2 regions of the Vreelandella sp. 162(4c) genome follow, and region 1 is predicted to be linked to the other one. Evidence: predicted binding sites of a transcription regulator. Region 1 holds the regulator's gene; the other holds the start of a gene.

Region 1 (4,948 bases):
GCGTCGCTTGATGCCCGTAGTGCATATTCCCCAAGCCTTCGCCCTGGGAGCGCTCTGGGGCTGGCTCCCCTGCGGGTTGGTCTACTCCATGTTGGCCTGGAGCTTAGCGATTGCCGACCCGCTTCAGGGCGCTCTACTCATGGGCGCCTTTGGGCTTGGCACCCTACCTGCGCTGCTTGCCACTGGCCTGGCTGCCCGCCAGCTCAGCCATTTGATACGTCACCCCGCGACCCGCAGCGTGGCAGCGCTGACAATTATCGCTTTTGCACTGTGGCAACTGTGGACGCTTTCGGTACACAACCTCTAATAGCATGACGTGGCTCAACATTTACCTCCTAACCACGGGTTAGGCTAGCGGCATTTCCTAACGTCGGAGCGCCCCTTCATGCCCGTTCATACCCCTGCTGCCTTGCCTCTTGCACCCGCTGCTGCCGCAGCCCCTATGCAGCCGGTGTGGGACGAAGCGTTACTGCGTCGCTACGACACCAACGGCCCACGCTACACCTCCTACCCCACGGCGCTGTCGTTTCACGACCAATTTACCCCTGGCGACCTGACCCAGGCATTGGAGCGTAGCAATGCCAGTAAGCGTCCGCTCTCTCTGTACGTTCATGTGCCCTTCTGCCGCAAGATCTGCTTCTACTGCGCGTGTAATAAAATCGCTACCAAAAACACTGCCCTTGCCGAGCCCTATATAGCCCGGCTTGACCGTGAAATGGTGCTGACCGCACGCCACTTGGATACATCACGACCGGTGGAGCAGTTGCATTGGGGCGGCGGCACGCCGACATTTCTCAGTTTGAACCAGATGGGCGACCTGATTGATCGACTGGATGCACGTTTTGGTCTTTCATCGTCTGCTGATCGCGATTACGCAATTGAAATAGATCCTCGCGAAGCGGATGTGTTTACGCTGCGCCATCTCGAATCCCTCGGCTTTAATCGCATCAGCCTGGGCGTGCAGGATTTAAGCCCGCTGGTGCAGAAAGCGATTAACCGTATTCAGCCTCGGGTACTTACCGAAACGCTGATGGAGGAGGCGCATCGCCTGGGCTTTCGCTCGCTCAATCTCGACCTAATTTATGGCTTGCCATTTCAGACTGAAAAGAGCTTTGCCAACACCCTACGCCAGGTGATCGAGCTCAACCCGGCGCGCCTTTCTGTGTTTAATTACGCGCATATGCCCGAGCGTTTTGCCCCGCAGCGGCGCATTAATGTCGATGACTTGCCAGGCGGAGAAGAGAAGCTAGCGATTCTGCGCACCACCATCGAAATGCTCACCGCAGCTGGCTATGTGCATATCGGTATGGATCACTTTGCCCGCCCTGACGATAGCCTGGCTATTGCCCAGCGCGAAGGCTCGCTGCAGCGCAACTTCCAGGGCTACTCCAGCCATGCTCAGTGCGACTTAATCGGGCTTGGCGTATCGGCGATTTCCCGTATTGATGACGTCTATGCGCAGAATCCTAGCGATCTGGCCCGCTACGAAGCGGCGCTGGATCAGGGGCAGCTTGCCACCGTGCGTGGCATACGCTTAAGTGATGACGACCTGATCCGCCGGGATGTGATTGAGCGGCTGATGTGCGATATGGGCATTGATCTGACCGCCGTTAGCCAGCGCTGGAACATTGATGCCCCCCGCTACTTTGCGCCTGCGCTTGAGCGCCTGCAAAGCGCCGAGCAAGATGGCCTGCTGGCACGCAGCGGCGACCAGCTTAACGCAACGCCAATGGGTCGACTGCTGATTCGCCATATAGCAATGGCGTTTGATACCCATCTTTCCGGGCAAACGGGACAACAGTATTCTAAGATTGTTTAATCACCTTATTGCAGGCATGCTAAAGCGACTATAATAAGTAAGGATTTTCTAATTGATAAGCGGGACCCTCTCAAGGAGCAAAGCATGTTGGAACCCATGAGCCGTCGGCGCTCGCTACTCCATGAAGCTCGCTGCCAAACCTGCAGTTTGAGCTCACTGTGCCTGCCACTTGCCCTTGAGCTGGACGACGTGGGGCAGTTTGACGCCATTATTCGTCGTCGCGCGCCGCTGAAAAAAGGCGAACCGCTGTTTCGTCAGGGCGACACCTTTACCAGCGTTTACGCAGTCCGTTCGGGCAGTTTGAAACAGATCACCGCCGAAGGTAACGGCAGCGAGCAGTTGACCAATTTCTACCTGCCCAGTGAATTGGTGGGGTTGGATGGCATTGACGAAGAGCATTACCCCGGTAGCGTTATCGCCCTGGAAACGACCACCGTCTGCGAGATTCCTTTTGACCGCCTGGACTTACTCTCGGAGGAGCTACCCGAACTGCGTGGCCAGCTTTATCGTAGCATGAGCAAAGAGTTGCGCGATGACCGGCGTATGATGCGGCTACTTTCGCGTAAAACCGCCGATCAGCGGCTGGCAAGTTTTTTGATTACCCTCTCGGATCGTTTTCGTCGCCGGGGCTACTCGCCTTACAGCTTTCGCCTCTCAATGCCCAGGGCTGATATCGGCAACTACCTGGGCTTAGCGGTGGAAACGGTCAGCCGCATACTAAGCCGCTTTCAGCAGCAGAGTGTGGTGGCGGTCTCCGGGCGAGAGGTCAACATTCTCGATATGCCGCGCTTGATTACCCTCGCCGAAGAGGAAGAGCAAACAGTTAGCTGACGTTAAAGGCTTGGATACGCCCCGCCAGTAGCTCTGCTTGCTTGGCCTCAAGGCCTTCAAAATCGAACAGGCTGCGGTCGGCCAACTGGGAAGGGGCAATGTTGGTGACAGCCTTGAACATGCTCTCCAGGCGGCCAGGAAACTTTTTGTCCCACTCGGCGAGCATCTCTTTGACCACCTGACGCTGCATATTAGGCTGTGAACCGCACAGGTTGCAGGGAATAATCGGAAACGCCATCAGCCGCGAAAACTCGGCGATATCAGCCTCTTTGCAGTAGGCCAACGGCCGAATAACGATATTCTTCCCATCATCGGATAGCAGCTTTGGCGGCATCGCTTTCAGGTTGCCGCCAAAGAACATATTGAGAAACAGTGTTTCGAGAATATCTTCCCGGTGATGGCCCAGGGCTATCTTATTGGCGCCAATCTCTTCGGCAAAGCCATACAACGAGCCGCGCCGCAGCCGTGAACAAAGCGCGCAGGTGGTTTTACCTTCCGGGGTTTTCTCTTTTACCACCGAGTAAGTATCGCGCTCGACAATGTGGTACTCCACGCCCTGCTTATCCAGATACGCAGGCAATACGTGCTCGGGAAAACCCGGCTGTTTTTGATCCAGATTGACCGCTACCAGCGAAAAATTGACCGGCGCATTGCGCTGCAAATTGCGCAAAATCTCCAGCATCGTGTAGCTGTCCTTTCCACCGGAGAGGCAGACCATTACGCGATCACCTTCATTGATCATTTGGTAATCAATGATCGCATTGCCCACTTCTCGGCGCAGACGCTTTTGCAGCTTGTTAAATTCACGCTTCTGCTTCGCATCAGCCAGCTCAGGCTGGTCGTGCTCAGCGTCAGCTGGGGTGGCTCCAACCGTATCAAGGTGAGCAGGATCAAAGTGATCAAGAGTTTGCATGGTATAAGCACTGCCGAGGGTAGAAGGCGTGAGAGAAAAAAGTAATAACTATTCTAACAACACTCACCGCCTGACCCAACTAATCAGACGTAGCCACACAAGATATCGCAATTGGAAGTGACTATTTTGACCGCTGCACCATACCTCGGTGCGAGGGCAGCTTGGAGCGAGGGTCTTTTGTCATGGATGACAAAAGTAGCGCCCAGGGAAGGGTTCACAGCGCCCTCGCGGAAAGCTGTCCTCGCCACAACGAAAGAGACTACTATGCCACCTGCGCCATAATACGCTGCAAGCGCATATACAGCAGTGCGCTGGCGGTGGCCTCTCCAAGCACACTCTGCATGCCCATGACGGGTACTTGCCAGCATGCCAACGCCTGGGCGAAGCTGCTGGGCGCTTCGACCTCCGGGTGCAAACGGCGCAGTTGGCGCTGATGCAGTTTTGCCACATCGACCTGGGCGTTGGGCAGGGCAAAATTCAGCCGCTTACTGAGTAGTGCATTCAATGCTCCAATGCGCTTCTCTAACTGCCAGCCAACGATGGGCCGATTGCCGATAAATTCTACTAGCGCGCTCAAGTTATCACTGTTTGGTGGCAGTATCTCCCCCGCCTCGCACAGCAAGTGATGACGGCGCAGCGTTGCGCTCGCGGGCTGCTTCGCGCTGCCAAGGGTGATCACAAAAGCGCGGCTGGTATGCACCTGCTGATGGCTTAGCACCACTGCCGCCACGCTGATCACAGGTGATGATTGCGTGGGCGTTGCGGTGCAGGCGAGCGCCACCAGCTCTTCGCCCATATAGGGCTGAAACAGCCAGGCATAGGGGGAGTCTGCACAACGACGCCGGTCACTTTCACGCCTTAACAAGGTGCGCAGCGAGCCGCTAAATAGCGTCACATGTCGATCTAACAGCCGCATTCCGCTCACGAATACTCCAAATGGTAACGGTGGGAAAGCCGCTGCTTAAAGTCTTTGACAATATGCATCGCTTCGCGCAGTAGGTCGCGCTCCAGGGAAGAGAGGTTCTGCACCACGACACGGTTAGCGCGTCTGCTGCTTTGGGCGTTAGTTTCTTTCGCATCCGCAGAAGTTTCCAGCGTACTTAGCTGCTGCTTGAGGCACAGCTCAGAAAAGAGCGCCAACGCTTCGCCCAGGTCATCGGAAAAACGGCGATCCAACCGACCGTCAGTAACCAGGGCATCCAAGCGATCAAACGTCGAGGTGGCTTTGATGCGCCGCTCAAGCGCCATGGTGCGGACACCGTGCACGATAGGGAAAATACCGCCTTTCTTGATATCGATACCGTGCTGAGGCTTTTTCAGCGAACCAAACAGCGTCAGCGGCGTCGAAAAGCGCAGCGCCGTGCGGGCAAAATAGGAAAGCAGCA
Region 2 (4,948 bases), 900 kb from region 1:
TACTCCTGCACCATGATATTGGCTTTCATGCCCATGAACGCTTGAATGACGGATTCAGCGGCCTGATTGGTTTCCGCCAATACCACACCAATCCCCTGGGTGCCTTCGAGCAGCTTAATGACCAGCGGCGCACCTTTGACCATGGTGATCAGGTCGGGAATGTCATCGGGGGAGTGGGCAAAGCCGGTAATTGGCAGCCCCAACCCCTTACGCGACAGCAGTTGCAGTGAGCGTAATTTATCCCGCGAACGGGTAATCGAGACGTTATCGTTGATAACGTAGGTGCCCATCATTTCAAACTGGCGCAGCACCGCACAGCCGTAAAAGGTGACCGATGAACCAATGCGCGGGATCACCGCATCGAAAGGCTCAATCTCTTGGCCTTTATAGTGGATCGAAGGGTGGTGCGAGGTAATGCTCATATAGCAACGCAGCGTGTCCACCACGCGGGCGGTATGCCCACGCTGCTCTGCGGCTTCAACCAGGCGGCGGGTAGAGTACAAATTGCGATTGCGTGACAGCAGAGCGATATGCATGTAGGAGACTCCGAGCTGAGATTGAAGCGACTAATAAGGGGTTAAGGCTCACCGTGCAAGAATGCGGCACCGGGGGCCACCAGGAGGCGGCGCATGGCACTACGGCCTAGTAGCATCGGGTGGCGCATATTGCTGCGGTCAGTAAGGGTCAGTTCAATGGGGAAATTCAAATCGCCCATCTGCATCGGGGTACGTATAACATAGCGCCACTCGCTATGACCGTTGGAACTGGTGACCCGGCGTCGATCATGCAGGTGCAAACGGAAGCGATGCGCTGGCGTGTCTGGCCCTCCGCTATGGGTGATAAAGCTAACCCACAGTTGACCATGGTCATCTTCATCGGTCTCTATCTCTTCTGCATGCAGTGCAGATGTTCGCGCGCCAGTGTCAGCTTTACAGCATAGGTGAAGCCCTAGTTCAGGTAGCGTCACCATCTCGCGGCGGCCAATGACCGCTTTGGCCTGATAGGGTAATTCCTTCACGGCTCACTCCTTGCAATTAAAAGTGACATCGGATCAAGCGTTCCTCTGTGACATCATCAGTGTCAAACGGCGTTGGGTTGCGGAGCCAGCAGGCGCATCCCGCAGTGCCATCATGACCGGTAAGCGTAGTCGTGGTATTAACGCAATATCACGCACTACGGCGGCAAAATCGCTACGCTCATCTTCTGCTAAGCGTTGCAGAAAAAGTGGCAGGCGCTGCGCGTCTTCAAGATAGCCCCAGCCGCGCCCGGCTATTGCCGCGAGCACATCCGGCCCACAGGCCGCTGAGTTGTTAAGTAAGGCCGTGTACCAATTACCCACCTCTGATGCATCCGTATTGCCCACTGCGCGCAGACAGGCACACAGCGTTTCGATGTCGCCCGCTTGTGCAGCGGCTTCGCCACGACGCTGCATTGCCGCGACTAACGCCTGTGGCAATGGCTGGTGCTCTAAACAGTAGCACAAGGAGTGGATAACGGCGGTAGGCAGTTCAGGCAACCGCTGCGCGAGCGATTCAGCGTCAAGTGTTTCCATTCTCACGACGTAATCGGCAATCCCTTGTAACCCCAATGCCTGCCAATCGATCGCTTGCTGGCCGCTCAAGTAGGCATCAACCGGCTCAAAATGCTGGCTGGCGGGCAGCCCACGCGCATGGGTGGCGCGTGCATTGAGCATGGCTTGGAAGGTGACGTTAGGCGTGAAGGCGAGGGGATTATCCTTCATTAAGTGATCCACGTCCGCTGTTTCTTCACGACCCACGTTAGAAACCGCGCGCCCCAGTGTTTCCAGCAGCCGGTTTAAAAACGCATCGCGCTGGGCGGGGGCAATCATTCCCTGCTCGTCCAGTGGCAAGGCTAAGAACCAAATAGCCGGTTCGGGCATATCGCCAAGGCGAAACACAATGGCTAAGCGCGCTTGGCCTTGCCAGGGTTCTGGCCAGGCCATTTCGCCACCTTCAAAGGCGGCAAGTGACTCCCGCGGGCAGGAGACGACATGGCGCCCCATATGGTAAAGGGAAACCTCGCCACCGCTGCGGGTAAAAAACTCATCAAGGGTTTGAATTGGTTGCATGACATCCTTCCGCGTTGCAAGCCTGCACTCTACCTTGCTGATGTGACACTGTCAGCCGCAGAGACTGATAAAACATGGTGTTAATGACAGTGCCTTAAGGCATTAGCATTAATGACAATGCGGTTAAAAATTAATCAACTGTGCGAAAGCCCCATGAGAGCAAGCGTTGCGACACCTTTCCATAGTTTATCCACAGGCTCGTGCAGGTTTTCTGTGAGTCTATGGATAACTTCCCGCAAGCGTAGATAGGTGGCAAGGCACTCGCTGAGTGGGGATAATGGGCAGACGACACACTTTTCATTTTCCGAGGTAGTGACACACGTCTTTATGAGTACTTATCAACCGCTGCAGACAGCACTTCTAGAGCTTGAGGCGTCGATGAAAGCCGCCGATCTATGGCGCATGCCAACACCCGATGCAGAGGCGTTTGCCAGCCAGCAGCCATTTTGCATCGACACGATGTCGCTGCCTCAATGGGTACGCTTTGTGTTTATTGCCCGCTTGAACGCTTTGATGGATGCCCGTGCAGCCATGCCCGCAAAGTGCGAGGTGGCTCCCGCCGTGGCGGCCTATTTACAGCAGGAGAAAACACCCACCCACCACCAGCTGCTCATCGTGCGGGCGGTAGAGAAGGTCGACCAGATCGTCACTGAAAGCGCTTAAAGCGGCATGCTACTAAACGCACAAAGCCCACCGTGAGGCAGGCTTTGTGGATAACATCCGCTAGCGGTTTTGCAAGTGGCTTAGAAGCGGTAACTGAGGCCTGCCATGACCACGAGAGAATCGATCTCAACGGTACCTGCCGCCGCACCGTTAACGCTCGCATCGGTATCGATATCGATGTACCAAGCAGCGGCGTTCAGCGCCCAATGGTCATCAACTAATAGATCAACACCTACCTGGCCTGCCGCTCCCCAGGAGTCATCCAGGTCTAAATCACCAATCGTCAGCTCCTCATCGGAGAAAAAGGTGTAGTTAATACCGGCGCCGACATAGGGCTGTACGCGTGACTGAGTGCCGCCCAGCGGGTAGTACTGCAGTGTTAGGGTCGGCGGCAGGTGCTTGGTTGAGGCAATGTTATCGCCGTTTAAATGGATGTCGTGTTCAAACGGCAGCGCCGCCAGTAGTTCCACGCCGACTTTATCGTGGAAGCGATAGCCCAAGGTGAACGCGAAATCGGTTTTATCCTGTACATCCACTGATAGCGCACCGTTGGCCAGTGAGCCGTTGTCGCTGGTGGGGGCGACTTTGGCCACACCCACGCGGGTGAAGAAATCGCCAGCGCCGTAGGCGAATGCCTGGCTGCTGGTCATCATTGCCGCAGCGGCAACAGTGGTGACGAATAATGTAGGCAGGGCGGCTTTACGCATGGGATCACTCCAGGTGTTAACGCAGATAGTAAGATTAGACGGCTTTCCGATAGCCGCTTAACGATGAAACCAGTGTAACGAGACCCAGGGAGTGGATTATTGATCCAGGGCAAGAGTTATTAGACATGGGGGGGTTAGGGGGAGGGGCGGCTGGAGAGACCTAATTCAGAAGCGGGCTGCTAGCCATTTGGCTTGCCCATTTGTATGGATGCATGCGCAGTGATATGAAGTATTTTTAGTCTGTAATGCGTGTTTTTCTGATACGCTCAGCAAGAGGTATGATCAAATATTGCCAGAATATTGTTTATAAAAATAAATTAAAACAGCGAGTTGTAAAACATCTGCTCGTGTTTATAGGCAATGCGAAAAGATGGTCAGGAATGAGCATGCGCATTTTTCTAGCGAGCATTTGAATGGGAGTTGGTAATTTGCCCATTACTATTAACACATTGGAGTTTTTTTATGGTGTTACGCTTTCTAGGAAAATACGTATGCGCAGAAATAAACTGCTATGCAATACGAGGCAAGAAATGAAGAAAGGAGTGTTGACATTTTTCTGCGGGAAAATGGGGGCAGGGAAAACTACAAAGTCTCTTGAAGTTTCCCAAGAACGAAACGCCGTACTGCTTTCAGAAGACGAGTGGCTTGCGTCGGTTTATCCCGATAGCATTAAGACACTGGAAGATTACGTAAAATATGCTGGACGGCTCAAGCCTCAAATGAAGAAGCTGGCTCAGTCGATCTTGGCGTCAGGCACTAATGTGGTAATGGACTTTCCTGCAAATACGATTCCGCAACGAAAATGGCTTAGAAGTGTCTTTTCAGAGATTCAGGCTCCCCATGAGCTAATTTACATTGACCAGCCAAATGATACCTGCTTAGAGCAGATAGCCAAAAGGCGTGCAGAACAACCGCAGAGAGCGGCAACGGATACTGAAGAGATGTTTGAGCAGATTACAAAGTACTTTGTTGCGCCCACACCTGATGAAGGGTTTAACATAACTGTAATTTCGGCAAATGGATAATAGCCGCAGGTACAGCGACTGCTTGTACGTTGCGGCTGCGCCTTTATTACAAAGCCGCGCACGTTGCAGCGTTATGTCATTTTGGTGAATTATGAAACTTGATTTGTTCGTACTACGGTGCAGCGATTTGCGGGCCAGCAAGCAGTTCTATGAGCAGCTCGGTTTCAGCTTCGTGGAAGAGCAGCATGGCTGTGGGCCAGTGCATTACTCGTCAGAAAATGCGGGGTTTGTATTCGAGTTGTATCCATTGGTTAGCAGCGAATCAGTAGACAACACGCGACTAGGATTTTCAGTGGAAGGTCTGGGCAATATCATCCCTGACTTAGAATTAGTGGACCAGTATAAGTTTGGCGGAAAGCATGTTTATGTCGTCCAAGATCCTGATGGCAGAAAGGTTGAGCTTAGTGAGCAGAAACCATAACAAGCGGCATCACGGTGAGCGCTTTTCCGCTGCTCCAAAGCGC

The links. The regulator FNR, encoded in region 1, switches genes on or off when oxygen is low (the NO sensors DNR and NnrR bind a similar motif). The targets are predictions, from matches to a motif close to TTGATNTANATCAA.
Region 2: a site for FNR is predicted at 3,559-3,572, ahead of AC4EYZ_RS21925 (OmpW/AlkL family protein). Genes of this name have one in related genera too.

Annotation. Positions count from the first base shown of each region.
Region 1 is NZ_CM176981.1:3,868,414-3,873,361, reverse strand. It holds gene AC4EYZ_RS17715 (sulfite exporter TauE/SafE family protein) at 1-307, shown strand, start outside; gene hemN (oxygen-independent coproporphyrinogen III oxidase) at 386-1,819, shown strand; gene fnr (fumarate/nitrate reduction transcriptional regulator Fnr) at 1,904-2,650, shown strand; gene ttcA (tRNA 2-thiocytidine(32) synthetase TtcA) at 2,643-3,563, opposite strand; gene AC4EYZ_RS17695 (3'-5' exonuclease family protein) at 3,826-4,479, opposite strand; gene AC4EYZ_RS17690 (DUF294 nucleotidyltransferase-like domain-containing protein) at 4,485-4,948, opposite strand, start outside.
Region 2 is NZ_CM176981.1:4,769,105-4,774,052, forward strand. It holds gene rimK (30S ribosomal protein S6--L-glutamate ligase) at 1-536, opposite strand, end outside; gene AC4EYZ_RS21910 (ATP-dependent zinc protease family protein) at 578-1,018, opposite strand; gene AC4EYZ_RS21915 (DUF3549 family protein) at 1,052-2,089, opposite strand; gene AC4EYZ_RS21920 (YqcC family protein) at 2,417-2,752, shown strand; gene AC4EYZ_RS21925 (OmpW/AlkL family protein) at 2,833-3,459, opposite strand; gene AC4EYZ_RS21930 (P-loop nucleotide/nucleoside kinase family protein) at 3,990-4,484, shown strand; gene AC4EYZ_RS21935 (VOC family protein) at 4,576-4,905, shown strand.